One region of the Marinobacter sp. NFXS9 genome, then DNA from elsewhere that is predicted to be linked to it. Evidence: predicted binding sites of a transcription regulator. Region 1 holds the regulator's gene; the other holds the start of a gene.
The links. Region 1 encodes LexA, which represses DNA repair genes until DNA is damaged. Its sites were predicted from a motif close to CTGTNTNNNNANACAG; they were not measured.

Region 1 (15,431 bases):
CGCCGGACAGGCTCTTCAGGGTCGGGCGCAGCAGACCAAGGACCAGGATCAGGATCACCAAACCCGCCAGCACCTGCTTCATCAGATCCCAGAACCAGGGCTGCTCCCAGAAGCCCGGTTTTTCAAAGGCCACCTGCTGCTCCGGCGCAAACGCCGTATTCATGACGGTAACACTGTCACCACGGGCCGCCGAGTAACCTACCGCATCCCGCACCAGCAGGGTCAGGCGCTGCAACTCCTGCTCCGACCAGGGCTGGTAGCTGACTTCGCCGGTGTCGGGATTGACCACCCGCTTGTCGTCCACGGCCACGGCAACGGTCAGACGCTGGACCGTGCCCTGCTCCTGGCGAATGTAGCTGACGGAACGGTCCATCTCATAGTTCTTGGTCGACTCGGTGCGGACGTTAACCGGCGTACTTTGCTGCTGGTTCTGCTGCCCCTGCTGACCCTGACCGTTCTGCTGATTCTGCTGGGCCTGGTTGTTGCTGGCCACTTCCGGTGCCGTCGCATTGCCTGGCGGCTGATTGCTGAGCGCACCCGGAATCCCGCCCTGAGTCCCCGCCGCCCGCTGCTCGCTCATCTTCCGCTCGGACCGGATGGCCCGCTGTTCGGGGTTGTAGAGTTCCTGGGCCTTCTCCACGTTGGAGAAATCCAGATCCGCCGAGACTTCGGCGCGGAAGCGGTCGTCGCCCACCACCGGCGCCAGAATACTGGCGACCCGCTTGTTGAGCTTGTCCTCGATGCGGGACGCGTATTCATACTGGTCCTGCATCTGCTTGGCGTCGCTGTCCTCGTCATCATTGGTCAGCAGGTTGCCGTTCTGATCCACAACGGTGACGTGCTCCCGCTTCATTTCCGGCACGCTGCCGGCCACGAGGTTGACGACGGCGGAAATTTGCTCGTCTGACAGGCGCCGGCCGGAGTAGACCTCCAGGAAGACAGACGCCGACGGTTCACGGGCATCCCGGACAAAGACGGAACGCTTGGGAATCGCCAGATGGACACGCGCCCCGTGGACGTTGCTCATACTGGAAATGGTACGCGCCAGCTCCCCTTCCAGGCCGCGGCGGTAGCTGATGGTTTCCATGAACTGGGACGTGCCCAGCCCCTGCTCCTTGTCGAGCAGTTCATAACCGACGGTTTTCTCGTCGGTGACGCCAGCGGCAGCCAGCTTGAGGCGGGCGTTATAGACGTCATCCGAGGCGACCAGGAGCGCACCGGTACGGGGCTCCATGTGATAGTCGATACCGGACTGATCCAGGATATTGGTGACTTCCTGGGTGTTGTAACTGGACAGATCCCCCAATACCGGTTGGTAGTTGGGCTCCTGGGCCCAGAGTACCACCGCGACGCCCAGCGCGACGCTGGCTGCCAGCCCCACCATCAGGCCAATCTGGCGCAGCAGGGTCAGGCGATTGAAGCCGAACAGGAGATCGCTCTGGCTTTCATTGCCGGCGTCGGTCGTTGCCGGTGTATTGGATGTTGTTACTTCGGCGGCTGCACTGGCCATGGTTCTGCTCCGCTATCAGACCGGCATGTTCATGATGTCTTCATAGGCCTGCACCACGCGGTTGCGGACCTGAGTCAGGGCTTCGAAAGAGACCGAGGCTTTCTGCGAGGCAATCATAACCCGGGCAATATCCACATTGGGATCGCCCTGCTCGTAGGCTGTGGCCATTTGCGTGGAGTTGGACTGCAGCTCGTTCACGCCATCTACGGCCTGCTTGAGCATGTCACCAAACCCCGGGGCTTCCTGGGTTTCGCTGGGACCATTGGGCTTGCGGACACTGTCGAGGGAACCCTTGAGCTGGTTCTCCTGCTCGACCCGCTGATTCTGCATCATCTGCGAGCGCAGAGAACGAATCTCGGAAAGGACGTTGTTGATGTCGGCCCGTTGAACCATGGTGCTCTCTCCTCGCCGGTTGCGCCTGACAGCAAACCGGTTCGCGTTGATCAGTCATTGCTGGAGAATTTAAAGCAAAGCTCGGGCCAAACCATAAATAACGTTAATTTTCATAAGGATAAGTAGAGTTTTCGATATTGTTACCGGAACCTTGCCAAATAATTGACTGGCGCCAGGCAGCAGTGCCGAAGGACCGACGGACCGGTAACAAAAAAGTGGCACCCGAAGGTGCCAGACGAAGGAGTTAACGCAGGAGTCAATCAGGGGTTCACAATGCGGATCAGGCTGTGGCCAGCTCCGCGTCGAGGTCGATACCGAAATCACGCATTTGGGCCAGCTTGTAGCGCAGCGTGCGGGGACTGATGCCCAACTGCTCGGCGGCGCGATTCCGGCGGCCGCGCTCACGCTTGAGCGCATCGATGATGATGCGGAATTCACGTTGTTTGAGGTCCTGCCCCAATGAACCGGACTCGGCCTCTGCTTCGGTCATTTCCGTCTGGAGCGGCTCACTGACCGGCAGCGGCGGTTCTTCAACCACCGGTTGCGGCGGGGTTGGCACGGTGCGGGGACTCAGTCCGGTAATGCCCATGTCCAGACACAGATCGTCGGCGACGATGTCTTGCCCCTGAAGCAGCACCAACGCCCGCTGGATGGCATTGTCCAGCTCACGAACGTTGCCCGGCCAGCTGTGATGGCGCAGGGCCTGTTCGGCATCGCGGCTGAAACTGATGCCGGTCAGCTTCATCTTGCGACTGTGGGACTTCAGCAGGTGGCGCGCCAGGGGCATAATGTCCCGCGGGCGCTCGCGCAGCGGCTGCCACTGCATCGGGAAGACGCTCAGGCGATAGTAAAGGTCTTCCCGGAATTTGCCTTCGCGGACATAATCCGCCAGGTCACGGTTGGTGGTGGCCAGCACGCGCACATCCAGCCGGATCGGCTTGCGACCGCCGACGCGCTCCACCTCTCTTTCCTGCAGAACCCTCAGCAGCTTGGCCTGCAAGCCCATGTCCATTTCGGAAATCTCGTCCAGCAGCAACGTGCCGCCGTTGGCCTGCTCGAATTTGCCCGGCGATGAGGCGTGGGCGCCTGTAAAGGCCCCTTTCTCGTGACCAAACAGGATCGCTTCCAGCATGTTTTCCGGGATAGCCGCACAGTTGATCGCCACGAACGGCTGATCCGCCCGCGAGGAATACTGATGGATATAGCGAGCCAGCACTTCCTTACCCGTCCCGCTCTCGCCGGAGATCATCACCGTCGAATCACTGGCGGCTACTTTGCGGGCCAACTGAAACATACGCTGGCTGACCGGATCTTCCGCTACCGGCTCGTCCTTGCGACGGGAGCCATCGCCGCCCACCACCCGACTGACGGCTTCCACCAGCACTTGTGGCTCGAACGGCTTGACCAGGTAATCGATGGCGCCGGCCTGCATCGCGGCCACCGCGTCGCTGATCTGGCCATAGGCGGTAATCAGCATCATCGGCAGCCCCGGATACAGTCGCTGGACGTCCGACAGCAGGTCATGACCGGACTTGCCGGGCATGTTGACGTCGCTCACCACGATATCGACGGGGCCGTCCGCCAGCCGCTGCAGCGCCTGTTCGGCGGAGTCGGCTTCACGTACCTTGAATTTCGCCAGCTCCAGCGTCGTCACCAGCGCCTCGCGCAGGTCACGATCATCCTCGACGATCAGAACGGTTGATTTGGCCATGATTGCCTCCGCCTTGTCCTTACTCTTGTACTCAGTTTCTTGAGTTCGTTGTTAAACCGCGTCCTGGGCCAGTGGCAAGCGTAGAATCGCCTGCGCACCTGAGCCCCCGGACGTCAGATCAAATTCGCCCTTGTGCGCTTTCACCACGGCCTGGACCACAGCCAGACCCAGCCCGGTGCCCTGGGATTTGGTGGTGTAGAACGCCTCAAGCAGCTGCTCGCGCTCTTCCGGCGCAAACCCCGGCCCATTGTCGGCCACGATGATTTCCGCTCGTCCCTCGTTCACGCTGACCCGCACCGTCACATGACTGGCGCCAGCTTCGAGGCTGTTGTTCACCAGGTTCAGACAGGCGCCGATCAGGGCGTCGCGATTGCAGTGGATCGACGCGGTGGACGGTGTCAGCGCCCACTCCAGCGTCGTTTCCGGACGCAACGCCAAAGCATCGGCCGCGCCCTGCAGGGCCTCGCCCAGGGACGCTAGCGACAGCTGTTCTGCCAGGCGTGTCTCGCCCCGCGCAAAAATGAGCATGTCGCGGACCTGTTGTTCCAGGTGAGTCAGTCGGGACATCAGTCGATCGGCACAACGCTGACGCAGCTCCGGCTCCAGGTCCGGCTGGGACAGATGCCCGCCATACAGAATGGCGGCGGACAGCGGTGTACGGATCTGGTGGGCCAGCGACGCCACCATCCGGCCCATGGCCGACAGGCGCTGGGCGTGGGACAGCTGGGCCTGGAGACGACGGGTTTCTGTCAGATCGTTCAGCAGGATCAACTGGCCCGGCTCGTTTTCCATGGAGCGGATTTCAATGCTGACCCGCCGGCCATCCCGCAGCGACACTTCGTGACCGTCGTCGCGGCGCGGTGCAAAACAGCGCCGGATCACCTCCAGCCAGGCCTCCCCTTCCAGCGGCTCGCCGAGCAGCGACACCGCCGCCGGGTTGCACTGGCTGACGACGCCCTTGCTGTCGAGAACCACCACGCCCGCAGGCATAACGGAGAGCAGTGTGGACAGTCGGTCGGCCAGGCGCTCCTTCTCTTCCAGCTCCTGCTGGCGCTGTCGGGTCTCAGCGGTCAGTTCACCAGACAGCTGGTTCACCCGGGACTCCAGCGTGCGGTAGGAATCGGTAATTTGCCGGGACATGCGGTTGAACAGGTCCAGGGCGGAATCCACAGCAGCATCGTCGGTGGCTTCCGGAAACAGCGCCGTCACCTTCTGATTGGCGTCGGCGGCGGCGTTGGACCCACCGGCCGTCGCGGATGACTTGGCGGAAAACTGCAGCTGGCTCATGCCTGACCTCCCGGCTGCGGGCTCACGACGAATGGTCGCGACGCCCGCAATATAATTAGCGTTGCAGGTCGTCAAGCGATTGCTGTGCCAGTTTTTATTTTTTCTTACTTTTCAGTAAGTTTCCGGAAACCAGAAAGCGGAGATGCCAGATATTTGTCGGAATATGAAGGTGTTAGACAAGGCGGGAACGGGATTTTGACAGTGGAAGGAATCAATCATTCGGGCCGGCCACGAACAGCCGGCCCGGGACATTCAGGCGTTTTCGGAGGTCTCTTCGCGCAGGCCGTATTTGCGGACTTTTTCCACCAGCGTGGTCCGCCGAATGCGCAGTTTTTCCGCCGCACGAGCCACGACGCCGCCGGCTTCATCCAACGCCTGTTGGATCAGCTGCTTCTCGAGATTACCCAGGTAATCTTTCAGATCGATGCCGTTGACGGGCAGTAGCGCCGGCGCATCCAGCCCCACCAGACCCGGCACGGCACCCGGCATGCCCTGATCTTCCATCGGCCGATTCTCATCGAAATCGTCCACATAGCGGAATTTTTTGGGCAGCTCCTGGACACCGATCACGCCGTAGGGGTGCATGATGGCGAGGCGCTCCACCAAGTTGGCCAGTTCGCGCACATTGCCCGGCCAGTCATGGCGGCACAGGCTCATGATGGCGGCGGAATTCAGGCGCAGTGAGCCGCGCTTTTCCTTCTCCATGCGGGCGATCAGCTCGTTCACCAGCAGCGGAATGTCCTCGACACGCTCGCGCAAGGCCGGCATCTCGATGGGAAAGACGTTGAGGCGATAGTAGAGGTCTTCCCGGAAATCGCCGCCCTCGATCATGTCTTCGAGATTCTTGTGGGTGGCGGCGATGACCCGAACGTCGGCACTCTGGGTGCGGTTACTGCCCACCCTCTCAAAGGTTTTCTCCTGCAGCACTCGCAGGATCTTGACCTGCATGTTGAGCGGCATATCGCCGATCTCATCGAGGAACAGGGTGCCGCCTTCGGCCATCTCGAAACGACCGATCCGGGCGGTTATCGCGCCGGTGAAAGCGCCTTTCTCATGGCCGAACAATTCACTTTCCAGTAGCTCGCCGGGAATGGCGCCGCAGTTGACGGGCACGAAAGGCTTGTCGCGGCGCGGCGAATGGTAGTGCAGGTTACGCGCCACGACTTCCTTGCCGGTTCCGGATTCGCCGGTGATCAGCACGCTGACTTCTTTATCGGCGACCTGGCTCATCAGCTGGCGCACATGCTGGACACTTCGACTCGTGCCCACCAAGCTGCGGAACAGCTGAACGCTGCGCTGCTGGCCTCGCTCTTTGGATCGGGCGTACTGATCACGAAAGACCTGACCGCGATAGAGGGAGTCAACAAACTTGGTGTAGTTGAGGGGCCATTCCATGCGGGCGATCACCCGTTTCGCGATGTCCTCGCTGACATCGGTCAGGTCGGGATCCCCCACCACCAGAACCGGCAGTCCGGGATCACGCTCGTCCAGCTGCTTGAGTAGGTCGACCAGCCCCGGCTCGGCGCTGTCCACCATCACCGACGTCGCGTCGGCCAGATCGGTCGCCTCAATACTCGCCAAAGCCTCCGGGGCGACCACCTGAGAGACCTCTCCGATAAAATCCAGGATCGTTGTCAGATCACGACGGACTGCGTCATTACTAATCAGGACCAGAATTTTATTGTGTTCGCTGGACATGCGGGATTTGTCTCCGGGTTATCAGGAAGGCACCGACCAGCCAGCTGTCAGATCGCCCCGGGGACGGGTCTGCGAAAGATGTGCTGCATTGGATGCCGGAGCCCCTCGGCAATGCTCTGGAAAGGCCACAGTTTGCCTGAATTCTGACGCGTAGTTAAGACTCCGGAAAGGTTTGAGTCAATTTTATGACGCAATTTTTTACCAAAAATCACGGCCGGCGCCCGCGGGCACGGACATTGGCATAGGTCTTCAGCGCATTACGGTTCTGGTTCATTCCACGCAGTTCCCTCGCCGCCGTATCACGGGATTCGGTCGCCTGCCGGGCAGCGTCGTCCATCAATTCCTGGAGGGTTTCCAGCCGCTGACCCAGTTCACCGCGATCATTCGCCTCATCCGCAACGGCTGCTGAAACCGTCGGCTGAACAGACTGGCTGACCTGCCCCAGCGTCTCCCAGTCTTCCTGCGAGAGCGCTTCGCGAAAGGCGTTGATCAGGCGATCCAGCGATTCCAGTGCGTTCGGCATTCGGTCTTCCCCTTCCCGGCGTTCAGTGGATGATTCACGCAGTATAACCGCGATATCGCCTGCCGCCGACCGGTACGCCACCAGGCTTGCGTCCCAACAAAAAACCCGATCCACAGGGATCGGGTTTTATCGGCGTCGATATCCATCAGCGGCGGGCTGAGCGACGTACCGCAGAGGCGGTGAACTCGTTGCCACGGAAGCCCGGATGGAAATCATACGGGCCCTGGCCATCATCGAGCCCATCCACATAATAGCGGTCGGACTTGAGATCGTAGGTCAGTTCCAGCGTGGTCCAGAACACCGGTACCGTGTAGTAGCTGATGTTGTGAGCCTCTGAAACCCGCCAGAGGTTGCCGTCCTCGTCGTACTCTTCAGACACCAGGATCTGCCAACTGTCTTCGTCGATGTAGAACACACGACGATGATAAATGTGCTCGATGCCGGTCCGCAGGGTGGCTTCCACAACCCAGACCCGGTGCAGCTCGTAACGGGTCAGTTCCTGATTGATGTGGCGCGCCTGGACGATCTTGTCGGCCGTCGCGGACGGCTGATGCAGGCGATAGGCGTTGTAGGGCACGTAGATTTCACGCTTGCCCTTGAGCACCCAGTCGTACTGGTTGGGCGCACCGTTATACATATCCTTCTGATCCACCGAGCGCAGCGACGAGCTGTTGGGCAGATCCGTGGTATAGGCCAGGTTCGGGGACCGACGCAGGCGACGCTCTCCGGATTCATAACGCCACGCCAGACGCGGCGAACGCACCTGGTCCAGCGTCTCGTGAACCAGATTCAGTGTCCCGGCCAGACTGGAGGGCGCCATAATCCGGGTCTTCAGATAGAAGATCTTGTTGTCGATATCCGCGAGGGTAGCGCCCGGCTCGCTGTAGGCGAAGAAGTAGTCGTACTCGGTCAGCACCGGCGTGAACGATCCATCCACCGTCGGTGTGGCAAAGGCGGAACGGTAGGACACTTCTTCCCCGCGGTAGCGCAGAATGTGATTCCAGATCGCTTCCAGGCCGCTCTTGGGTATCGGGAACGGGCTGGTGGCAATGGTATCGCGCACGCCATTACCGTTATCCAGCAGGGTTGCAGAAACGACGTTATCACGCAGGCGATCATAGATTCGCTCAGGGTAAGCCGCCGTACGCCGGGTCCGGTAGACCGGCATCACATAATCGGAGCCGTACTGCTCCAGCAGTTTTCGATGGCCGGCGGTCAGCTTGTCCTTGTAGAGATCGGCATTGCGGGCCGTAATGACGAACAGCGGCTTGTCATCGGTAAACGGATCCGTCTCGATCTTACCCTTCTGGTAACTCGCGGGCGGCGTTGACAGCCCGCCGTCCCAGGCCGGGATCGTGCCTGACGGATTTCCGGCGCGCTCGGCGCCAACCGGTGTCAGGTCCTGATCCAGGCGGGCGGCCTCAGCGTCGGATACCTTGGCCTGGGCGATACTGCCCATCCCGGCCAATGACAACACCGCCATCAGTGCAAGCGTCTGCTTCCCCATAGTCCGTTCTCCAACCAGCATGGACGCATTCCGCCACGGACGACCTTTCGTCGAACGTGTTGCGAACGCGTCGTTATATTTTTCGAATGCGCGCGCTTTTTGCCTGATTGGCGAGCGGATGACAAGCATTGAATTGTAGGAAGTTGTTAATTGGTAGCTTGCGAGGCGCCAATCATCGACACACAACGACAGCGAAACACAGGCAACAATCTGGTAGAATCACAACCAGCAGAGATCAATGAAGTCACGGGGTTCCGACATGGCGTCACAATGGCCGTCATTTACCAGACAGAAGCTGTTTCTGGCCAGTACCCTGTTCCGGCTTGCCGAGCAGCAGGAACACGCCGTTGAGCGGGAAGCCAGCATTCAGGGCGGTATTGCCCTGTTGGCCGAATCACGCCAGGCCCTGCTGCGGGTCATTGCCGACATCTACCAGGCGCGCCAGCAGGCACCACAAAGCCTGGACGCCCTCGCAGACAGCATTGGCGGTGATCGTGCCGAAGTGGAAGAGCTGAGACGCCTGGCCATGGAGCCCGGCTCCTGGTGGCAGCAAACCGAACAGTTGCTCAGTGAGCAACAGAGACCGACAGAGCGCAAGGCGCCAACCGAGCAGGAAAACATGATTGCGATTGCGGCCCAGAACGGACCGGATCGCGCACTGCCGGCACTGCAGGAAACCGCCGGCGGCATGAAAACGTATCTGGAAATGGTCGTGGAGCGTCATGACGAGTGGTGACCAATCACCCTCCCCCATGCAATGACGCAGCGACAACGAACACACTGATTTGAAAAGGCCAATGGCCTTCAGGATAAGGCAGTCTATATGTCCACATCGATTCTGGAAATTGTCGAACTTCCCGATGGTGACTTTGCCCTGCGCCGGGCGGACGACGAAACGACACCGCTGGTGCGTATTTCTTTCTCCCAGGAAGCACGGGACATGATGGAAGATCGCGACCTGTCTGTCGCCAAGGCGATGATGACCGCCGGTATCGAGGCGGTGGGCAATATTGCAGATGCCATCGATTGGGATGATGAAGACGCCGAAGCCGAGGTCGCCAAACCGGCTACCCCCAGAACGCTTCACTGACCGGGTCGGCCCTTCCAGCCCCCGCCCTCATTGTGGCGAGATCAGCGCGGCTGCTCGCCACCATTCACCGATCATCAGCCTCCATCTCACCACTCTTCAGTAACCATTTTTCCTGATCATTGGCGACCGCCCGACCAGAATGCTCAACCTGAGAGGCAGCACCTATCTCTCTCGACCAGAACTTGCGTCACTCATTGTCATTCGATTGTTCTGATAAATGGCCTGCTGACCTATACCCTGCAGACCACAGGAAATACCTGCGCGCCCTTGCGCTCGGCAACCACAACCAAGAGGGCTTACCGCTGACGCAATACGACGCCATGGCTGTTGCCCTGTGCCGACGCCGACTGTAGGCGCTCGAACGCCGGCGCGCCCATAACACCACCGGTCCACATCACGACCGCATGACACGTTCCGGCCCGTAGAGCACGCTCGGCCAGTGACGACGCATCGTGCTGATCGCTGGAACGCAGCACCAGGATTTCTCCGGCAACGATACCGTGCATCTGCTGCCACTTCTGCATCAGTGCCTGGGGCGGGTCAATCCACGCCAACCAGCGGCGCTCCTGGTTGAGCTGGGTCAGCATGGGCAGGAGCAACTGCATGTTTTCCACCTGCGCTTCCGGCAGGATAATCTCCGTCACATTCCCTTGGGGCACCTGAGGCGCCGATGCTCCGCGGGACGACGCGCTCCTCGCGAAATCAACGGATCCGGTCGGGCGGCCCGCCTCCTGGCGACGACTCTGTCGTTCCAGGGCCGGCTCCACAACAGGCACCGGCATCGGATGACGGGAAAGTGACGGGTTAAAACTGAGCTGCTCCATGGGACACCTCCGAATGCTCGCGTGCCGGGTGGTCAGTGCATATCCGAACGACGGATCACACCCACCCCCAGGCCTTCGATAAACAGTTCCTGCTCTGTGAGATCAACCTCGATGGGGTCGAATTCCTCATTCTCGGCAATCAGGTAGACACGGGAGCCGTCGCGCTTGTAGCGCTTGACCGTGACTTCCTCGCCAACCCGGGCCACGACCACCTGGCCGTTATGCACGTCCTGGGTCCGGTGAACCGCCAGCAAATCGCCATCGAGGATACCGATGTCCTTCATACTCATGCCGCGAACGCGCAGCAGGTAATCGGCGGATGGGGAGAAAAAAGTTGGCTGCAGGGCACAATAGTCGTCGATGTGTTCCTGCGCGAGAATGGGACTGCCGGCAGCGACCTGGCCGACAATCGGCAGGCCCGGATCTTCTTCCGCTTCCGGCAGCCGGATGCCACGACTGGCGCCCGGCACCATTTCGATCGCACCCTTGCGGGCCAGCGCCCGCAGGTGTTCTTCCGCGGCGTTTGCGGACTTGAAGCCCAACTCCTGGGCGATTTCCGCACGCGTGGGGGGATAACCCGTCTCATCGATCGACCGACGGATCACATCCAGTACCTGGGTTTGTCTTGGTGTCAGCTTCATGCCGTTGACCTGTCTTTATATACAGTATCAACGACTATATACAGTATTTCATCCAGTGTAAAGACGGTATACAGAAATCGGATCCAAGCCCTGAATACAACTATTTGATGCGGAAACCCTGATGGCTCCGGAAGCCGACCGCCTCAACATCTACGTGATCCACCCGAGCCCGCTCAGGGCCCTTGTGAAGCCACTCCACCAGACGATCCAGGGCATCGCCGTCACCGCAGGCAACGACCTCGACACGCCCATCCGGCAGATTCTTGGCATACCCGGAGAGGCCTTTCGCCTGTGCCTGTTCCTGCGTACTGGCACGAAAAAAGACGCCCTGAACTTGTCCGGAGATCCGGACCCTGATGCATTGCTCGTCCATAGCCACCTCCTGATAACGGCGTGACGCCGCGGGCAAAATGCTGACCCACTGCATCGCCGGCGCCACATTCTTTCCATCGTCCTTACTCTAACGCGGTACCGGCGCACTGAAAATGCCACCAAAGAGGACCGAACGCCCACTTCATACAGGATCAGGTCGGCGCGCTCCCGCTTGATGACGGGCTACCAGCGGTATTTGCCCCAATTCTCGGGGTTGGCCCAGAAACGGGGATTGTTCCAGTCCCGGGGTCGGTTGTAGGTGGCGATGTCGTAGGTAAACAGTTCGATGCCGTCGTCCAGAGTCGCATAGCGGGTGAAGGCCAGGCTGATCATATCGTTGAACGACCAGTCATCGTCCGGATGCACGCTGACCGCAACCCGGCGGGCACCCGCGTTGCGCAGCCAACCCAGCAGCTGCCGGGCGTCTTCATGGGAAAGCGTCCCCAGCATGTCGGTCACCAGCGCCAGGTCGACCACTTCAGCCCGACGGGACAGGCCCGTAACAGACTCGCCGTTCAGTTCCAGCAATTGCGAGCCGGCATGATCGGCCCAGACCCGACCGATACGGGCTGCCGTATCCCCTGCAACGATCAGGCTCTCGGGTCGGTATTGGCCGATTAGCTGTTTCAGGGTCTGCTCGAGCATGTCGATGTTTACTCCAGTGGTCATCATAGGGTGCGGGGTCATCCTGTCCCGATCGCGCACTACCGGCTCCCGACGCAGGGTAACCCGCTCGCCAGAGTCTCCTTCAGTCTAACAGCCAGCCACCAGGGACGTCGCACGCTCGGACCGGCGATGACGGTCTGTTAAGCGGCACTCGCTTGAGAGGCTGTGATAGAGTGACCCACAGCGAGTAGTGGCCTGCCTGGCAGGCCTGTAGACGATCGATCGGAGGGTGCGGCAAACGCTGCGACGCCCTCGTCCGGCTTTCAGACAAGGAGAGAACATGAGCTCGGATCAGGTAATCCGGATGCCCAGCATCCGCAACAACCGGGACGGCGATGAACGCCATGTCGGTGTCGAAGTGGAGATATCCGGTCTGTCCTATGACGGTCTTGTCAATCTCTGCGCGGGTTTGCTGGAGGCAGAGCCCCGCCTGGAGTCCCGGTACGTGAGCCGGCTCGACTCCCCGCTCGGCGATTTCACCATCGAGCTGGATTCCGATCCGATCAAGGACCTGGACCTGCAGGACGATCGCCTGCCCGAATCCATCCGGGAGCTGGGCAGTCATGCCATGGAGGTGATCGACGCCGCCGCCGAGCGCATCGTGCCCCTGGAGATCGTCAGCCCGCCGCTGGCCCTCTCCGACCTGAAAACCATGGAGACACTTTGCAACAAGCTGCGTGAAGCCGGTGCCGAGGGCAGCCGGGAAGCCCTGATCTATGCCTTCGGCCTGCAGCTCAACCCGGAGTTGCCCGATCTGGAACCGGCGACGATCCTGGCCTACCTGCGTGCCTTTGCCGCGCTCTACGACTGGCTAAAGTCCCGTCACCAGCTGGATATCAGCCGCAAGTTCACCACCTACATCGAGCCCTGGGACACCGACTACGTCGACCTGATCATGCAGCCGGACTACAACCCGGATCAGGCGACGCTGATGAAGGACTACCTGCACTACAACCCGACACGCAACCGCGCCCTGGATCTGCTGCCGTTGTTCTCTCATCTCGACGATGCGTTGCTGCGTCAATACGTCGATGATGAAAGGGTCAAAGCCCGTCCCACCCTTCACTACCGGCTGCCGGACTGCGACATCGACAACCCGCAGTGGCACTTTTCCACCGTCTGGAACGACTGGGTCCTGGTGGAAAACCTCGCGGCCGATGCCGAACGGCTCCAGTCACTGATGGCGCTCTACCGTGAGAGCCGCAAGATCAGCTTCAAGAACCTCACCACCAGCTGGAAGGACCGCTGCGACGAATGGCTTACGCAGAACCCGGGCTGACCATCGGGATCAGTGGACCGTCACGACAACGGCTGACACACCGTCTGATGCGCCTGGGGCTGGCGCTTTACGGCGCCCGTAGCGTCTTTATTCGCCCGGGCGCCCGGGTGGACGTCAGCCTGCTCGACGGCCTGATCCTTTCCGGGGGGACACACGTCCATCCGGAACGATACGGCCGCAAGCCGGAAGTGACCGCCCGCTTTGACCGAATGCGCGATACAACCGACTGGCACCTGCTGGAAGAATGCCAGCGCCTGCACTTGCCGGTGCTGGGTATTTGCCGAGGTGCCCAGTTGATCAACGTTTTCCGGGGCGGCTCCCTATGCCAGAACGTCACACCGCTTCGCGTCAACACGCGACACCGACCCTTGCTGCTGCCCCTGCAGACCGTCCGCCTGGTGCGTGACAGCCTCCTCGGCCAGATCATGCGCGCCACCACCATCGGCGCCAACCGCATCCACAGCCAGGCGATCAAGCGGCTGGGACAGGGGTTGCGGGTGGTAGCGATCGACAACGACTATTTCGTGCAGGCGGTTGAGAGCGAGGAAGGGCAATGGCTTCTGGGGGTGCAGTGGCATCCGGAATACCTGCTCTATCATCCGATGCACCGGCGTATTTTCGAATGTTTTGTCGAGCAGGCCAGGGAATACAAGTTACAGCGACTGGGGCGGAGTGAGGGACCGGTCCTTTAGCTCAGAGAGCCAACAGGTATTTACTGAGGACGGACTTGAGCCGACGTAACGTGTCGACATCATGCTCTTCCGCGGCCAGGTTGGCCTCGGCGTAGCGGCGCAGATCGTCGCGGGTGCGGATCGCCGACGGATCGCGGCCGGTAAGCTCCAGCAGGACCTGTTGCTCTCTGCGCGTGAGGCGCACCTGCTGTTCATGAACCAGCATGAAGGAACCTCTGAGACTGACTTTGGTCCATTCTCACTCGTGCCGGAAGGCAGAATCAAGGCTTCCGGTTTGACGGCCACAGCAGATAACGACAACGCCCGATGTCCCAGGACATCCGCTTCTTCGGGGGCCTGAAGCCCCCGATCCGACAACACAAGGAACCATCTATGGTGTTCAATCAACTCGGTATCCACAAGGTCATCCCTCGCCCGCTGTTGCTGGCCCTGGCATTCACGCCGGGTCTGGCTCTGGCCGGCGAAGTCAACGTGACTGGCGAAGGCAAGGTGTCCTATACCCCTGATAGCATCCGTCTGCAGTTTACCGCGCGGGCGGAAAATCCCGACGCCCAGGCGGCCACCCGGGCCGTCAAGACCACCATCGCCCAGTGGGAGGACAACGTCAGCGCCTACCGCAACCAGCTGGACGACTACGACAGCGCGGCCCTGAATCTCTATACACAACGCCTGCCGCCACAAAAGGACGGCGACAAACCGCAGACCCAGAGCGTGGCCGCCCAGTCCGTCAGCTTTACCCTGTCGGCCCTGGACAGCCTCAACCCGGTGCTGCAGGCCGCCCAGGACGCGGGTATGGAATACCATGTCGGCGAGGGCAACTTCTTCCACTCCAACGAGAAATCGCTGGAGCGGGAAGCCCTCGGCAAGGCGATTGATGATGCCAAGGCCCAGTGCCAGTTCATCGCCAAGCGCCTGAACCAGAGCTGTGGTGAGGTCAAATCGCTGTCCACCAGCTACGGCGGTCGCCCGGTTCCCATGATGATGGCGGAAGCCCGCGGCAAGAGCGGCCCGGTGACCGCCGTTGGCGACCGGGAAGTCACCGTGACGGTCAACGCCACCTTTGAATTGGACTGAAGCCTGCCCACCCGCTGGCACTAGAAATCGCGGGTGTAGAACAGGTCCAGGGAAGCCGCCAGCCCACTGGCGGCTTCCAGGTAGAAATAGCGCCCCAGATCGTAACGCAGCGCCACCGTCGTGATCGGCTCGAACACCCCGACGCCATAACGCACGGACAGGTC
Region 2 (15,431 bases), on a different contig from region 1:
GGTATCATAACGGAAGCAGACAGTACACCAAAGAGCGAAACAGCAGCATGTCATCTGAAAACGCTGAATTACGCAAGGTCGGACTCAAGGTGACCCTGCCCAGGGTCAAGATCTTCAACATCCTTGAAAATTCCGAAGAACATCATCTGAGTGCAGAAGATGTTTACAAAAAGCTTCTCGAAGCCGGGGATGACGTCGGTCTGGCGACCGTGTATCGCGTGCTGACACAGTTTGAAGCGGCCGGTCTGGTGCTGCGTCATAACTTTGAGGGTGGTCACGCGGTTTTCGAAATGGCGCGGGAAGATCACCACGATCATATGGTCTGCACCGAGTCCGGCGAAGTGATCGAGTTTTTCGACTCGGTGATCGAAGAGCAGCAGCGCAAAGTCGCCCGGGAACACGGTTATGAAATCGTGGATCACAGCCTGATTCTCTATGTGAAGCCGATTAAGAAAAGCTGATCAGTGGTCCTTAAAGGTCACTGATGTAAAAACGCCCCCGCGTCTGACGCGGGGGCGTTTTTGTTTGTGCGGCGTAAAGGGCGCACTGCCGCGATATTCCAGCACGCAAAAAAAAGAGGCAGACCCGAAGGCTGCCTCAGTAAACGCTCGGGGTTGAGCGTGGGGGAAATATCCGCGGCGCGGAATGCGTTATTGACGCCCGCCTGGCCCGGGATGGCCAGCAGGGGTGTCAGTGATGCGTAGCCTGTCCCTTCTGGAACATCTCCTGGGCATGGGCCAGGGTCTGCTCGGTCATGTCGACGCCGCCGAGCATCCGGGCCACTTCCTTGACGCGACCGTCGTCGTTCAACGTTTCGATCCGTGAGAAGGTGGCGTCCTGTTCGCTGAACTTGCTGACAAACAGGTGCTGGTGAGCCTGGGCTGCGACCTGTGGCAGGTGTGTGACACACAGCACCTGGCCGTTGTCGCCCAACTGGCGCAGCAGCCGACCAACCACTTCGGCGGTGCCGCCGCCAATGCCCACATCCACTTCGTCGAAGACCAGCGTGGGGATGGTTGAGGTCTGGGCCACGACCACCTGAATGGCCAGGCTGATCCGTGAAAGTTCGCCGCCTGAGGCGACCTTGCTCAGCGAGCGCGCCGGCTGGCCCGGGTTGGCGCTGATCAGGAACTCGACGTCCTCGTTGCCAACCGGTGAGGGCGCGGCTTTCTCGTGACGGGCCAGTCGGGTGACGAATTGAACGGACGGCATGCTCAGGTGGGCCAGCTCTTCGGCGATACGACCGTCGAGTTCGGCCGCGGCTTTCTCGCGCCGGGCGGTCAGTTCGTCCGCTTTCGATTGCCAGTTATCGTTCAGTTCCATGGCATCCGCCTCCAGACGCTCCAGGCTGCCTTCGCCACCGTCCAGTTGCTCCAGTTCAGTCTGTAGCTGGGTGTGCAGTTCCCCGAGGGTTTCCGGGGAAACCCGATGTTTACGGGCCAGGTCATAAATCGTGCTCAATCGTTCCTCGACTTCTTCGAGGCGAGCCGGGTCGGCGTCGTAGTCTTCCACGAAATGGCGCAGGTTATTGCCGGCTTCGCTGACCTGAATCTGGGCCTCGTTCAGCATTTGCAGGGTGTCGGCCAAGGCCGGCACCTCGACCGGCAGCTGCTCGAGCTGTTGCAGGGCCTGCTGGATCAGGCTGGCCGCACTGGGCTCGTCCTCACTGCACAGGACGGACGCCTGGTGGCAATTGTGCAGGACGGTTTCAGCGTGACTCAGGCGGGCCTGCTCGGCTTCCAGGTTGTCCAGCTCGCCGTCTTCCAGCGCCAGGCGGTCAAGTTCCTCTACCTGGTAGCGCAGCAATTGCAGGCGGGCCTCGTTCTCGTCGCGGTTACCGCGCAACTCTTCCAGTCGCTGCTGGGTCTGGTGCCAGGTTTTCCAGGCGGCACGGACGTCGCTGGCCAGCTTGTCGGCGTCGGCGAATTCGTCCAGCAGTTTGCGGTGGGTTTCTTTCTGTAGCAATGACTGGTGCTGATGCTGGCTGTGGATGTCCATCAGCATGCCGCCCAGTTCCCGCAGATCGGCCAGTGGACATGGTTGACCGTTGATGTAGGCGCGGGAGCGGCCGTCCTTGCTGATCACGCGGCGCAGGATGCAGTCGTTGTCTTCATCCAGATCATGGGCTTCCAGCCACTCTCGGGCCTCGGCGATGCGGCGCACGTCGAAGCTGGCGGTAATGTCCGCCCGCTTGGCGCCGTGGCGTACGGCCCCCGCATCGGCGCGCCCGCCCAGTACCAGCCCGAGGGCGTCGAGAACAATGGATTTACCGGCGCCGGTCTCCCCGGTCAGCGTGGTCATGCCCTGGCGGAACTGTAGTTCGACGCGCTCGGCAATGGCGTAGTTGGCGACGATCAGTTGATTCAGCATGAGAGGCTCCAGTCCTGTTCGACGGTGCTGCCAAGGCGACGGCGCCCGGCATCTGGTCAAATATACAGTACCTGTGAATGTATACAGTATTTTTGCTGGTTGCAAGCAATCGTTGCAAAAGCGGTTGAAAGCCCGGTGAGCTGTCCCCATATTCGCTGGCAAGCTATTCAAGAAGGGCGGCCGAGCCGTCATCGATGATTGATCAGGAGTGACTGATGAGCGCAGAAGAAACCCGTAACCAGAACGTGGAAGACGAGTTGAAAGAGGCCTCTGAGGAGACTGCGCAGGCCGACGCTGGTGCCGGCGAAACCTCGGCTCCGGAAGGCGAGTCGCAGGGTGAATTGAGCGAGGTCGAGGCGCTGCAGGCAAAGCTTGCCGAGCAAAAGGATCAGGTCCTGCGGACACAGGCGGAAATGCAGAACGTGCGTCGTCGCGCCGAAATCGATGTCGAGAAGGCTCGCAAGTTCGCGCTGGAGAAGTTCGTCAAGGAGCTGTTGCCCGTCGCGGACAGCCTGGAAAAGGCCGTTGAAAGCACCGAAGGCAAGGCGTCGTCAGACGACGTTGTCGCGTCCATCCGCGAAGGCGCCGAGATGACGCTGAACCTGCTGATGAACAGCCTCGAGAAGTTCAACGTGAAGCGGGTCGACCCGGTCGGTGAGCCGTTCGATCCGCAGCTGCACGAGGCCATGTCCATGGTGCCGGCGCCGGATGCCGAGCCGAACAGCGTCGTGGCTTGCATCCAGAAGGGGTACACCCTCAATGAGCGCCTGGTACGTCCGGCCATGGTTGTGGTCGCTCGACCGGAAGACGGCGCAAAAATCGACGAGCAGGCTTGAAAAAGAAACGTCTGAGCCAATATAGGCAGTAAACGGTTCGCAAGCCGACAGAATGACAGCATCCCACGCATGCTGATTCGGGCAGAACAGAGCTTAGGAATAAAAGGAACTGGAGTCATTCAATGAGCAAGATTATTGGTATCGACCTGGGCACCACCAACTCTTGTGTAGCCATCATGGATGGCGACAAGGTCAAGGTGATTGAAAACGCGGAAGGCGATCGCACGACGCCGTCCATCATCGCATACACCGAAGAGGGTGAAACGCTGGTGGGTCAGTCCGCCAAGCGTCAGGCGGTGACCAACCCGAGTAACACCCTTTACGCCATCAAGCGTCTGATCGGCCGTCGTTTCGAAGATAACGTCGTTCAGAAAGACATCAAGATGGTGCCGTACAAGATCACCAAGGCGGACAACGGTGACGCCTGGGTTGAAGTGAAAGGCAAGAAGATGGCGCCGCCGCAGGTGTCTGCGGAAGTGCTGAAGAAGATGAAGAAGACCGCTGAGGACTATCTCGGCGAGAAGGTTACCGAAGCGGTCATCACCGTTCCGGCCTACTTCAACGACAGCCAGCGTCAGGCGACCAAGGACGCCGGCAAGATCGCGGGCCTGGACGTGAAGCGGATCATCAACGAGCCGACTGCGGCTGCCTTGGCCTATGGCCTGGACAAGAAGAGCGGTGATCGCACGGTAGCCGTCTACGACCTGGGTGGTGGTACCTTCGATATCTCCATCATCGAGATCGCCGACGTCGACGGTGAGCACCAGTTTGAAGTGCTGGCCACCAACGGGGACACGTTCCTGGGTGGTGAAGACTTCGACCTGAAGATCATCGAGTACCTGGCGGACCAGTTCAAGAAAGACAGTGGCATCGACCTGCGCGGCGACTCCCTGGCCATGCAGCGCCTGAAGGAAGCGGCCGAAAAGGCGAAGATCGAGCTGTCCAGCAGCCAGCAGACCGACGTCAACCTGCCGTACATCACGGCGGATCAGAGTGGTCCGAAGCACATGAACGTCAAGCTGACCCGCGCCAAGCTGGAAGCGCTGGTTGAAGAGCTGGTCGATCGCAGTCTGGAGCCGTGCAAGGTGGCTCTGAAAGACTCCGGCGTTGACGCCAGCGACATCGACGAAGTGATCCTGGTCGGTGGTCAGACCCGGATGCCGAAGGTCCAGGAAAAAGTGAAGAATTTCTTCGGTAAGGATGCGCGCAAAGACGTGAACCCGGACGAAGCGGTTGCCATGGGTGCTGCCATCCAGGCCGCGGTTCTGTCCGGCGATGTGAAAGACGTCCTGCTGCTGGATGTCACTCCGCTGACCCTGGGTATCGAAACCATGGGCGGTGTGGCCACGTCGCTGATCGAGAAGAACACCACGATTCCGACCAAGAAGTCGCAGACCTTCTCGACCGCGGATGACAACCAGACCGCTGTGACCATTCACGTGGTCCAGGGTGAGCGCAAGCAGGCGTCCCAGAACAAGTCACTGGGTCGTTTCGACCTGGCCGATATCCCGCCGGCACCGCGCGGTGTACCGCAGATCGAAGTCACCTTCGACATCGATGCCAACGGTATTCTGAACGTGTCTGCGAAGGACAAGGCGACGGGCAAAGAACAGTCCATCGTGATCAAGGCCTCTTCCGGTCTGAACGAGGACGAAATCGAGAAGATGGTCGCCGACGCCGAGGCCAATGCCGAGGACGATCGTAAGTTCGAGGAACTGGTCCAGGTGCGCAACCAGGGTGACGGCATGATCCACGCCGTTCGCAAGACTCTGAGCGAAGCCGGCGATAAGGTCACTGAGCAGGAGAAAGAGTCCATTGAAAGCGCCATCAGCGAGCTGGAAGAAGCCCTGAAAGGCGACGACAAGGACGACATCGAAGCCAAGACCCAGAAACTGACCGAAGCGTCTTCCGAACTGGCTCAGAAGATGTACGCCGATCAGGCCGAGCAGGGTGCCCAGGCTGAAGGGCAGGGCGAACAGGCCCAGTCCAGCGGCGACGATGCTGTCGATGCCGAGTTCGAAGAGGTCAAAGACGAAGACAAGCGGTAATATTCATGTCTTCATGAGCGTCGCAAAACGCGGGGAGTCAGCTTCCCGCGTTTTGCGCGTTTGATGGGTTGGAAATTTGTGAGTCGCATCGGTCCGGTCTGGGTCGAATGCCAGTGCTCACGGAGCAGTCATAAGATTCCGGGCTGGCGGGATCTGCAACGGGTATCAGAACATGGCCAAACGCGATTATTACGACATTCTCGGAGTCTCCCGGGATGCAGATGAGAAAGAGATAAAACGCGCGTATCGCAAGCTTGCGATGAAATACCATCCGGACCGGAATCCGGATGACGAAGAGGCCGAGAACAAATTCAAGGAAGCCAGTGAGGCCTACGAGATCCTGGCGGATTCGAGCAAGCGCAGCGCCTACGATCAATTCGGCCACGCCGGCGTGGATGGTCAGGCCGGCGGTGGTGGCTTCGGTGGCGGCGGCGCCAGTTTCTCCGATATCTTCGGCGATGTCTTTGGTGACATCTTTGGTGGTGGCCGGGGTCGCAGTAACCGCGGTGCGGACCTGCGCTACACCCTGGAGCTGGATCTTGAACAAGCGGTCAAGGGCACGACGGTTCAGATCAAGGTGCCGGGGCATGTCGAGTGCGATACCTGTGACGGTTCCGGCGCGGCCAAGGGCAGTCAGCCGGAAACCTGTGGCACCTGTGGCGGTATCGGCCAGGTGCGGATGCAACAGGGTTTTTTCGCCGTACAGCAGGCGTGCCCCACCTGTCGGGGTTCTGGGAAGGTCATCAAGAATCCGTGTAAGAAGTGTCACGGCGCCGGTCGGGTTGAGCAGGCGAAGACCCTGTCTGTGAAAGTGCCTCCGGGTGTCGACACCGGTGATCGTATCCGCCTCTCCGGCGAAGGCGAGATGGGCATGGATGGCGGTCCGGCGGGCGATCTTTACGTGCAGGTCGCTGTGCGTGAACACGCGATTTTCACCCGCGATGGGCGTAACCTGTACTGTGAAGTGCCCATCAGCATTGTCGATGCGACGCTGGGCGGCGAGCTGGAGGTGCCCACCCTGGATGGCCGCGTGAAGCTGAAGATCCCGGCGGAAACCCAGACGGGCAAGCTGTTCCGTCTGCGCAACAAGGGGGTGACTCCGGTGCGCGGTGGGCCGGCTGGTGACTTGCTGTGCCGGGTGGTCGTGGAAACGCCGGTCAACCTGACCAAGCGCCAGAAAGAGCTGATGGAAGAATTTCAGCAGACGCTGGACGGTCAGAGCGCTTCCAGCCATGCGCCGCGCAAGACCTCGTGGTTCGAGGGCGTGAAAAGCTTCTTCGACGAAATGAAATTCTAAGGATTGAGGATATGAGGGTAGCAATCATGGGCGCCGCCGGGCGCATGGGCAAGACGCTGGTGGAGGCGATCGACGAGGCGGACGGTCTCGACCTGAGCGCCGCCGTTGTCGAGCCGGGCAGCAGTCTGGTGGGCGCCGATGCCGGTGAAGTGGCTGGCATCGGTCGCAACGGAGTTACCCTTGTGGATAACCTGGCCGCGGTTGAGGACGCCTTCGACGTCCTCATCGATTTCACCTTCCCGGACCTGACACTGGAGAATGCCCGCTTCTGCGGCCGTCACGGCAAGCGGATGGTGATCGGGACCACCGGCATGACCGAAGCGGAGAAAGTCGAGCTGCGGCAGGCTACCGAATCCGTGCCGGTTGTTTTCGCGCCCAATATGAGTGTCGGCGTCAACGTCGCGCTCAACCTTTTGCGCACCGCGGCCCAGGTGCTCGGTGATGACTACGATGTGGAAATCATCGAGGCGCACCACAGGCACAAGAAGGACTCGCCGTCCGGCACGGCGGTTCGGATGGGCGAGGTGGTTGCCGAGGCGCTGGGGCGTGATCTGAAAGAGTGTGCCGTCTACGGCCGTGAAGGTTTTGTCGGCGAGCGTCCGCGTAAGGAGATCGGCTTTGAGACCATCCGTGCCGGCGATGTAGTCGGGGATCATACGGTGTTGTTTGCCGGTATCGGCGAGCGAATCGAGATCACCCACAAGGCCAGTAGCCGGATGACCTTTGCCCGCGGCGCCGTGCGTGCGGCGCAGTGGTTGGCAGAGCGCCCGGCAGGTCTCTATGACATGCAGGACGTGCTCGACCTCAAAAGCTGAGCGGCCATTAGTCATGGACAGTGATCGCCAAATTTTTTACAATAAGGCGGTTTAACTGCACCAAGCGTGGTTTTAAAAGCCGGGAAGGCGGCAGCCCTCCATCGGCAACGAAAAAAGCGGGACGGAGTCATAATCTCCCTCTCGCTTTTTTGCGACCTGAATTTGCGCTTGCGCTCCTGTTCGTGACGTTAGGGGCGGCCTCTTTAGCCCGGGCGAGAGAGCCGGTCCGTTTCGGAACCAACGATACGCCACTCGATGAGGATACAAGCCTTGAGTACACCAGCAATCCTTGCGCTCGCAGACGGAAGCCTGTTCAAAGGAATCGCCATCGGCGCTGACGGCGAAACCAGTGGCGAAGTCGTCTTCAATACCGCCATGACGGGCTACCAGGAAATCCTGACCGATCCGTCCTACGCTCGCCAGATCGTCACCCTGACCTATCCCCATATCGGCAATACCGGCGTCAACGACGAAGACGTCGAGTCCGCCGGTATCCAGGCGGCCGGCCTGATCATCCGCGATCTGCCGCTGATGGCCAGCAGCTGGCGCCAGACCAAGACGCTTGACGCCTACCTGCGGGACAACAATGTGATCGGCATTGCCGATATCGACACCCGCCGCCTGACGCGTATCCTGCGGGACAAAGGTTCCCAGAACGGCGCGATAGTCGCTGGCGAGCATGCCACAGAAGAACGCGCTCTGGAACTGGCGAACGCCTTCCCGGGGCTCAAGGGCATGGACCTGGCCAAGGAAGTCGGCAGCAAGACGACCTACCAGTGGAGCCAGACAGAATGGTCCCTGGAGGGCGGTGGTTACGGAGAGCTGGAATCACCCAAGTACAAGGTGGTCGCCTTCGATTACGGCATCAAGTACAACATCCTGCGCATGCTCGCCGCCCGCGGCTGCGACGTGACGGTTGTGCCGCCGCAGACGCCGGCCTCCGAGGTGCTGGCGATGAATCCTGACGGCATCTTCCTGTCCAATGGCCCCGGCGATCCCGAGCCCTGCGATTACGCCATCAAGGCGATCAGCGACATTCTTGAGACCGAGGTGCCGGTCTTCGGTATCTGTCTCGGCCACCAGCTGCTGGCCCTGGCCAGTGGCGCCAAGACCCTGAAGATGGGTCACGGCCACCACGGTGCCAACCACCCGGTGCAGAACCTGGAAGACGGTACTGTGATGATCACCAGTCAGAACCACGGTTTCGCGGTGGATGAATCCACGCTGCCGGATAACCTGGAGATGACGCATAAATCCCTGTTCGACGGCACCCTGCAGGGTATCCGACGCACGGACCGCCCGGCCTACAGCTTCCAGGGGCACCCGGAAGCGAGCCCGGGACCGCATGACGTGGCGCCGCTGTTCGACACCTTTATTCGCCTGATGGACGGGCCGGCTCGCAAGCCTCCTGAGGTGCGCCGCTGAACGCCGCGGTAAGCGGCCAATGCTGACGACTGACTCAAGCTGCTGACAGGTTTACTGAGAAATGCCAAAACGTACTGATATCAAGAGCATCCTGATCCTGGGTGCCGGCCCCATCGTCATCGGGCAGGCGTGTGAGTTCGACTATTCCGGGGCCCAGGCGTGTAAGGCGCTGCGCGAGGAGGGCTACCGGGTCATCCTGGTGAACTCCAACCCGGCGACCATCATGACCGACCCGGCGATGGCCGATGCTACCTACATCGAGCCGATCACCTGGAAGACGGTGTCCAAGATCATCGAGAAAGAGCGTCCGGATGCGCTGCTGCCCACCATGGGTGGCCAGACCGCGCTGAACTGCGCGCTGGATCTGGAAAAGCACGGCGTGCTGGCGGAGTTCGGTGTGGAAATGATTGGCGCCAACGCTGACACCATCGACAAGGCCGAGGACCGTGACCGCTTCGACCAGGCGATGAAGGCCATCGGTCTGGAGTGTCCGCGCGCGTCCCTGGCGCACTCCATGGAAGAAGCCCTGCAGGTGCTCGACAACATCGGCTTCCCCTGCATCATCCGCCCGTCCTTCACCATGGGCGGCTCTGGCGGCGGTATTGCGTACAACCGGGAAGAGTTCGAGGAGATCTGTGAGCGTGGCCTGGACCTGTCGCCGACCAATGAGCTGCTGATCGACGAGTCCCTGATCGGCTGGAAGGAATACGAGATGGAGGTCGTTCGGGACAAGAACGACAACTGCATCATCGTCTGCGCCATCGAGAACTTCGACGCCATGGGCGTGCACACGGGCGACTCCATTACCGTCGCCCCGGCGCAGACCCTGACCGACAAGGAATACCAGATCATGCGGAACGCCTCCCTGGCGGTCCTGCGTGAGATCGGCGTGGAAACCGGCGGCTCCAACGTCCAGTTCGGCATCAATCCGGACACCGGCCGCATGGTGGTGATCGAGATGAACCCGCGGGTGTCCCGCTCCTCGGCGCTGGCGTCCAAGGCCACCGGCTTCCCGATCGCCAAGGTCGCGGCCAAGCTGGCGGTGGGCTACACCCTCGACGAGCTGCAGAACGACATCACCGGCGGCGTGACCCCGGCCTCGTTCGAGCCGAGCATCGACTATGTGGTCACCAAGATCCCCCGGTTCACCTTCGAGAAGTTCCCCCAGGCCGACGCCCGCCTGACCACCCAGATGAAGTCCGTGGGTGAGGTCATGGCCATCGGTCGGACCTTCCAGGAATCCGTTCAGAAAGCCCTGCGTGGCCTGGAAGTGGGCTCTGAAGGCTTCGAGGAGATGGTTGACGTCACCACCGAGGACGGTCGCGAGACCCTGATCCAGGAAATGAACGTGCCTGGCGCGCAGCGCATCTGGTACATCGGCGACGCCTTCCGCGCCGGCATGACCGTGGACGAGATCTACCGCCACACCAAGGTGGATCCCTGGTACCTGATCCAGATCGAGGATCTGATCAAGGAAGAAGCAGCGCTGAAGACGGCCGGCAAGAGCGACATCGATCACGCGACCCTGTTCCGCCTGAAGCGCAAGGGCTTTTCGGATTCGCGACTGGCCAAGCTGCTGAGCATTTCCGAGTCCAGCCTGCGCAAGCACCGCCACGACCTGGGCATCCGCCCGGTCTACAAGCGGGTCGACACCTGTGCGGCGGAATTCGCCTCCTCCACGGCCTACATGTACTCCACCTACGAGGAAGAGTGCGAAGCCGAGACGTCGGACCGCAAGAAGATTGTCGTCATCGGCGGCGGTCCCAACCGGATCGGCCAGGGCATCGAGTTTGACTACTGCTGTGTCCACGCCGCCTTCGCCATGCGCGAGGACGGTTACGAGACCATCATGATCAACTGCAACCCGGAAACGGTCTCCACCGACTACGACACCTCCGATCGCCTCTACTTCGAGCCGATTACCCTGGAGGACGTCCTGGAAATCGTGAACCTCGAGAAGCCGGCGGGCGTGATCGTCCAGTTCGGCGGCCAGACGCCGCTGAAGCTGGCCCGGGGGCTGGAAGCGGCCGGCGTGCCGATCATCGGCACCACGCCGGACGCGATCGACCGCGCGGAAGACCGTGAGCGCTTCCAGCAGATGATCAATCGCCTCAATCTGCGCCAGCCGCAGAACGCGACCGTGCGCAGTCATGAGGAAGGCGTGCTGGTGGCCCGCGAAATCGGCTACCCGCTGGTGGTGCGTCCGTCCTACGTCCTGGGTGGACGGGCCATGGAAATCGTCTACGACGAAGAAGAGCTGGTGCGCTACATGCGCAACGCCGTGCTGGTCTCCAACGACAGCCCGGTGCTGCTGGATCACTTCCTCAATGCCGCCATCGAGGTGGATATCGATGCGGTCAGTGACGGCAAGGACGTGGTGATCGGCGGTATCATGCAGCACATCGAACAGGCCGGCGTACACTCCGGTGACTCCGCCTGCTCGCTGCCGCCGTACACGCTGCCCAAGGCGGTGCAGGACGAAATGCGCGAGACCGTCAAGCGCATGGCGATCGAACTGGAAGTCGTCGGCCTGATGAACGTCCAGCTGGCCTGGCAGGACGACACCATCTACGTGATCGAAGTAAACCCGCGGGCCTCACGCACCGTGCCGTTCGTGTCCAAGGCCATCGGCGTGTCCCTGGCCAAGGTCGCCGCGCGTTGCATGGCGGGCATCAGCCTGCAGGAGCAGGGCTTCACCGAAGAGGTGGTGCCCACGTACTATGCGGTGAAAGAGTCTGTGTTCCCGTTCAACAAGTTCCCGTCGGTGGACCCGATCCTGGGACCGGAAATGAAGTCCACCGGTGAGGTGATGGGCCTGGGTGACAGTTTCGACGAGGCGTTTGCCAAGGCGTCACTGGCGTCAGGCACCCGTCTGCCGGACAAGGGGACGGCCTTCATCTCCGTACGCGATGTGGATAAGCCGGGCGCGATTACCGTCGCACGCGACCTGATTGACGCGGGATTCCGCCTGGTGGCCACCACGGGCACCGCCGCGGCCCTGAAGGACGCGGGAATTGAGGTCGAGCGCGTGAACAAGGTGCGTGAAGGCCGGCCGCACATCGTGGACGATATCAAGAACGGTCAGATCCAGCTGATCATCAACACCACAGAAGGGCGCAAGGCGATCTCTGATTCAGCCCAGATCCGCCAATCTGCGCTTCAGCACAAGGTGACCTACACAACCACGCTGGCAGGTGGCGAAGCCTTCTGCCGCGCCATTAAATTTGGACCGGAGCGGACGGTACGTCGGCTTCAGGACTTGCACGCAGGAATTTGAACGTTATGAACAATCGAGTGCCGATGACGGTGAGCGGTGAGGCGGCGCTTCGTGCTGAGCTGAAGAAGCTCAAGAGCGAAGATCGTCCCCGTGTTATCGAAGCCATCGCCGAGGCCCGTGAGCACGGCGACCTGAAGGAAAACGCGGAATACCATGCCGCGCGTGAGCAGCAGAGCTTCATCGAAGGCCGGATTCAGGAGATCGAATCCAAGCTGTCTGCCGCCCAGATCATTGACGTTACCAAGATGGACAATACCGGTAAGGTGATCTTTGGTGTGACCGTCAAGCTGATCAATGTCGATACGGACGAGGAAGTTCAGTACCAGATCTGCGGCGAGGATGAGGCGGATATCAAGGCTGGCAAGCTTTCCGTTACGTCACCGATCGCCCGAGCTCTGATCGGCAAGAACGAGGGTGACGTCGTCGCCGTCCGTGTGCCTTCCGGCACCGTTGAGTACGAAATCGAGGCCGTTGAGCATCTTTGATCGCTGGCCTGAATGCAGAAAAGCCGGCGTCAGCCGGCTTTTTTGTGTGTCCCGAATCCCGAAGTCGAAAGGTCCTGTGGCTCAGTCCTTGTAGCGTTGAAGGTTCGACAGCTTGGGGTTGGGTTTCTCAGCCCGACGCAGGATGACGGCGTTCTTGCCGATCATCTGCACCAGTTCCGCGCCGGCTTCCTGGCAGACCGCCTCAATCGCCGCCTGACGCTCGTCGCGATCCGGGCTGGCGATTTTCACCTTGATCAGCTCGTGATCATTCAGGGCACGGTCCAGCTCCTGTTGCAGGCCTTCGCTCAGCCCCTTGTCGCCGATAATCACGACCGGCTTCAGATGATGGGCTATGGCGCGATAGGCGCGCCGTTGTTCGGGCGACAGGCTCATAATTCAGTCTCTTTATCAATACGATTTAAAATGTCGGGCGGCAGTCACTGCGCCAATCCCGTATAATCGACGGATTGTAGCAGCACGCCCGCGGGCGGTGAATCGCTGTCACTACGTATTATTAGGCTGGGTAACTTCGGGCATTTTAACGTCTCCGTCGCCCCGTCTGTTATTGGAGGTTCGGTTTGGCGCGTTCCAAATCCAGCAAGCGCTGGTTGAAAGAGCATTTTGATGACGAATACGTCAAACGCTCGCAGGTCGATGGTTATCGCTCCCGGGCCAGCTACAAGCTGATTGAGCTGGACGACAAAGACCGTTTTTTTAAACCAGGACAAGTGGTTGTGGACCTCGGCGCGGCGCCGGGCGGCTGGTCCCAGGTGGCAATGGAGCGCATTGGGCACAACGGACGAGTCGTGGCCAGTGACATCCTGGACATGAATCCGATTGCCGGCGTGGACTTCCTGCAGGGGGATTTCACGGAGCAGTCCGTACTGGACAAATTGCTGGATTTACTGGGTGAGGCGCGTGCCGACGTTGTAATTTCGGATATGGCCCCCAATATGAGTGGTATGCCTGCCGTTGATATTCCCAAGGCGATGGATCTGGTGGAGCTGGCGCTGGATATGGCCAAGCAGGTCCTGAGGCCGGACGGCGTTTTTGTGGCAAAGGTATTCCAGGGCGAGGGCTTCGATTCCCTGCTCAAGGATATGAAAACGAATTTCAGGACCGTCGTGAGTCGCAAGCCGGGAGCCTCCCGGTCCCGTTCTCGCGAAGTCTATCAGGTGTGTCGCGGTTTTCGTGGCGCCTGAAGCGTCCATTAACGGGTTGCTGTCGGCGACAGGTCGTCTTCGGACACTGCGCCATTCCTAGTTAAGGGGCGTACAATTGATGTAAGGTTGAGGTAGAAGGGGTTGCCGGCTTGACATCCGGTTATCTTCTTGCGGGGCGGCCCCGGCGGTGGCCCTTACATTCACAGGTGATGATCCTTGAACGATATGGCTAAAAATCTGGTTCTCTGGCTGATCATAGCAGCCGTCCTGCTGATGGTTTTCCAAAACTTCTCTCCGACGACGAGTGGACAGCAGGTCAATTACTCCCAGTTCGTACAGATGGTGCAACAGGGACAAGTCAAGCAGGTGACGGTGGACGGCCTGGAGATCCAGGGTGTGCGTGAAGACAACACCCGTTTCCAGACGATTCGCCCGCAAGTGCCGGATAACAAGTTGATGGACGATCTGCTTGCCAACAATGTCGAGATTGTGGGTAAGGAGCCGGACCGTCAAAGCATCTGGACGCAGTTGCTGGTCGCCTCGTTCCCGATTCTGATCATCATCGCGCTGTTCGTGTTCTTTATGCGACAGATGCAGGGCGGTGGTGGCGGCAAAGGCCCCATGTCGTTCGGTAAGAGCAAGGCTCGCCTGATGAGCGAGGACCAGATCAAGACCACCTTCTCTGACGTGGCCGGCGTCGACGAGGCGAAGGAAGACGTCAAGGAGTTGGTGGACTTCCTGCGGGATCCGAGCAAGTTCCAGCGACTGGGCGGTCGCATCCCGCGCGGCGTCCTGATGGTTGGTCCGCCGGGTACCGGTAAAACGCTGTTGGCGAAGGCCATTGCTGGTGAAGCCAAGGTGCCGTTCTTCTCCATCTCCGGTTCCGATTTCGTGGAAATGTTCGTGGGCGTGGGCGCCTCCCGTGTCCGTGACATGTTCGAGCAGGCCAAGAAGCAGAGCCCCTGTATCATCTTCATCGATGAGATCGATGCGGTCGGTCGTCACCGGGGGGCTGGCCTGGGCGGTGGTCACGATGAACGTGAGCAGACCCTGAACCAGCTGCTGGTTGAGATGGACGGTTTCGAGGGCAACGAAGGCGTGATCGTCATCGCCGCCACCAACCGTCCGGATGTCCTGGATCCGGCGCTGCTGCGCCCGGGCCGTTTCGATCGTCAGGTGGTGGTCAACCTGCCGGACATCATTGGTCGCGAACAGATCCTCAAGGTGCACCTGAAGAAGGTGCCGCTGGCCGACGGCGTCGATCCGAAAGTGATCGCCCGCGGTACGCCCGGTTTCTCCGGTGCTGATCTGGCCAACCTGGTGAACGAGGCGGCACTGTTTGCGGCGCGCCGTAACCAGCGTCTGGTCTCCGGGGAAGAGCTGGAGCTGGCCAAGGACAAGATCATGATGGGCGCCGAGCGCAAATCCATGGTCATGAACGAAAAAGAGAAGCTCAACACCGCGTATCACGAATCCGGTCACGCCATTGTCGGGCGTCTCGTGCCGGAACATGATCCGGTGTACAAGGTCAGTATCATTCCGCGCGGCCGGGCACTGGGTGTCACCATGTTCCTGCCGGAAGAGGATAAGTACAGCCACTCCAAGCGCTATCTGATCAGCTCGATCTGCAGTCTGTTCGGCGGCCGTATTGCCGAGGAGCTGACGCTGGGCTTCGAGGGTGTGACCACCGGTGCGTCCAATGACATCGAGCGTGC

Region 2: a site for LexA is predicted at 2,423-2,438, ahead of recN (DNA repair protein RecN). Genes of this name have one in related genera too.

What each region holds. Positions count from the first base shown of each region.
Region 1 covers NZ_JAGDDW010000002.1:269,392-284,822, reverse strand. Annotated here, with positions in the region: gene fliF (flagellar basal-body MS-ring/collar protein FliF) at 1-1,510, opposite strand, end outside; gene fliE (flagellar hook-basal body complex protein FliE) at 1,526-1,903, opposite strand; gene J3364_RS04890 (sigma-54-dependent transcriptional regulator) at 2,184-3,614, opposite strand; gene J3364_RS04885 (sensor histidine kinase) at 3,666-4,901, opposite strand; gene J3364_RS04880 (sigma-54 dependent transcriptional regulator) at 5,154-6,599, opposite strand; gene J3364_RS04875 (SOS cell division inhibitor) at 6,808-7,122, opposite strand; gene J3364_RS04870 (DUF1329 domain-containing protein) at 7,268-8,629, opposite strand; gene J3364_RS04865 (DUF6586 family protein) at 8,889-9,365, shown strand; gene J3364_RS04860 (hypothetical protein) at 9,453-9,719, shown strand; gene J3364_RS04855 (cell division inhibitor SulA) at 10,016-10,543, opposite strand; gene lexA (transcriptional repressor LexA) at 10,576-11,184, opposite strand; gene J3364_RS04845 (acylphosphatase) at 11,285-11,557, opposite strand; gene J3364_RS04840 (DUF6231 family protein) at 11,740-12,228, opposite strand; gene J3364_RS04835 (amidoligase family protein) at 12,503-13,501, shown strand; gene J3364_RS04830 (gamma-glutamyl-gamma-aminobutyrate hydrolase family protein) at 13,477-14,193, shown strand; gene J3364_RS04825 (hypothetical protein) at 14,195-14,398, opposite strand; gene J3364_RS04820 (SIMPL domain-containing protein) at 14,566-15,267, shown strand; gene J3364_RS04815 (translocation/assembly module TamB domain-containing protein) at 15,288-15,431, opposite strand, start outside.
Region 2 covers NZ_JAGDDW010000005.1:269,813-285,243, reverse strand. Annotated here, with positions in the region: gene fur (ferric iron uptake transcriptional regulator) at 48-461, shown strand; gene recN (DNA repair protein RecN) at 691-2,370, opposite strand; gene grpE (nucleotide exchange factor GrpE) at 2,586-3,206, shown strand; gene dnaK (molecular chaperone DnaK) at 3,329-5,254, shown strand; gene dnaJ (molecular chaperone DnaJ) at 5,427-6,551, shown strand; gene dapB (4-hydroxy-tetrahydrodipicolinate reductase) at 6,563-7,366, shown strand; gene carA (glutamine-hydrolyzing carbamoyl-phosphate synthase small subunit) at 7,637-8,791, shown strand; gene carB (carbamoyl-phosphate synthase large subunit) at 8,853-12,068, shown strand; gene greA (transcription elongation factor GreA) at 12,074-12,553, shown strand; gene yhbY (ribosome assembly RNA-binding protein YhbY) at 12,635-12,946, opposite strand; gene rlmE (23S rRNA (uridine(2552)-2'-O)-methyltransferase RlmE) at 13,132-13,755, shown strand; gene ftsH (ATP-dependent zinc metalloprotease FtsH) at 13,942-15,431, shown strand, end outside.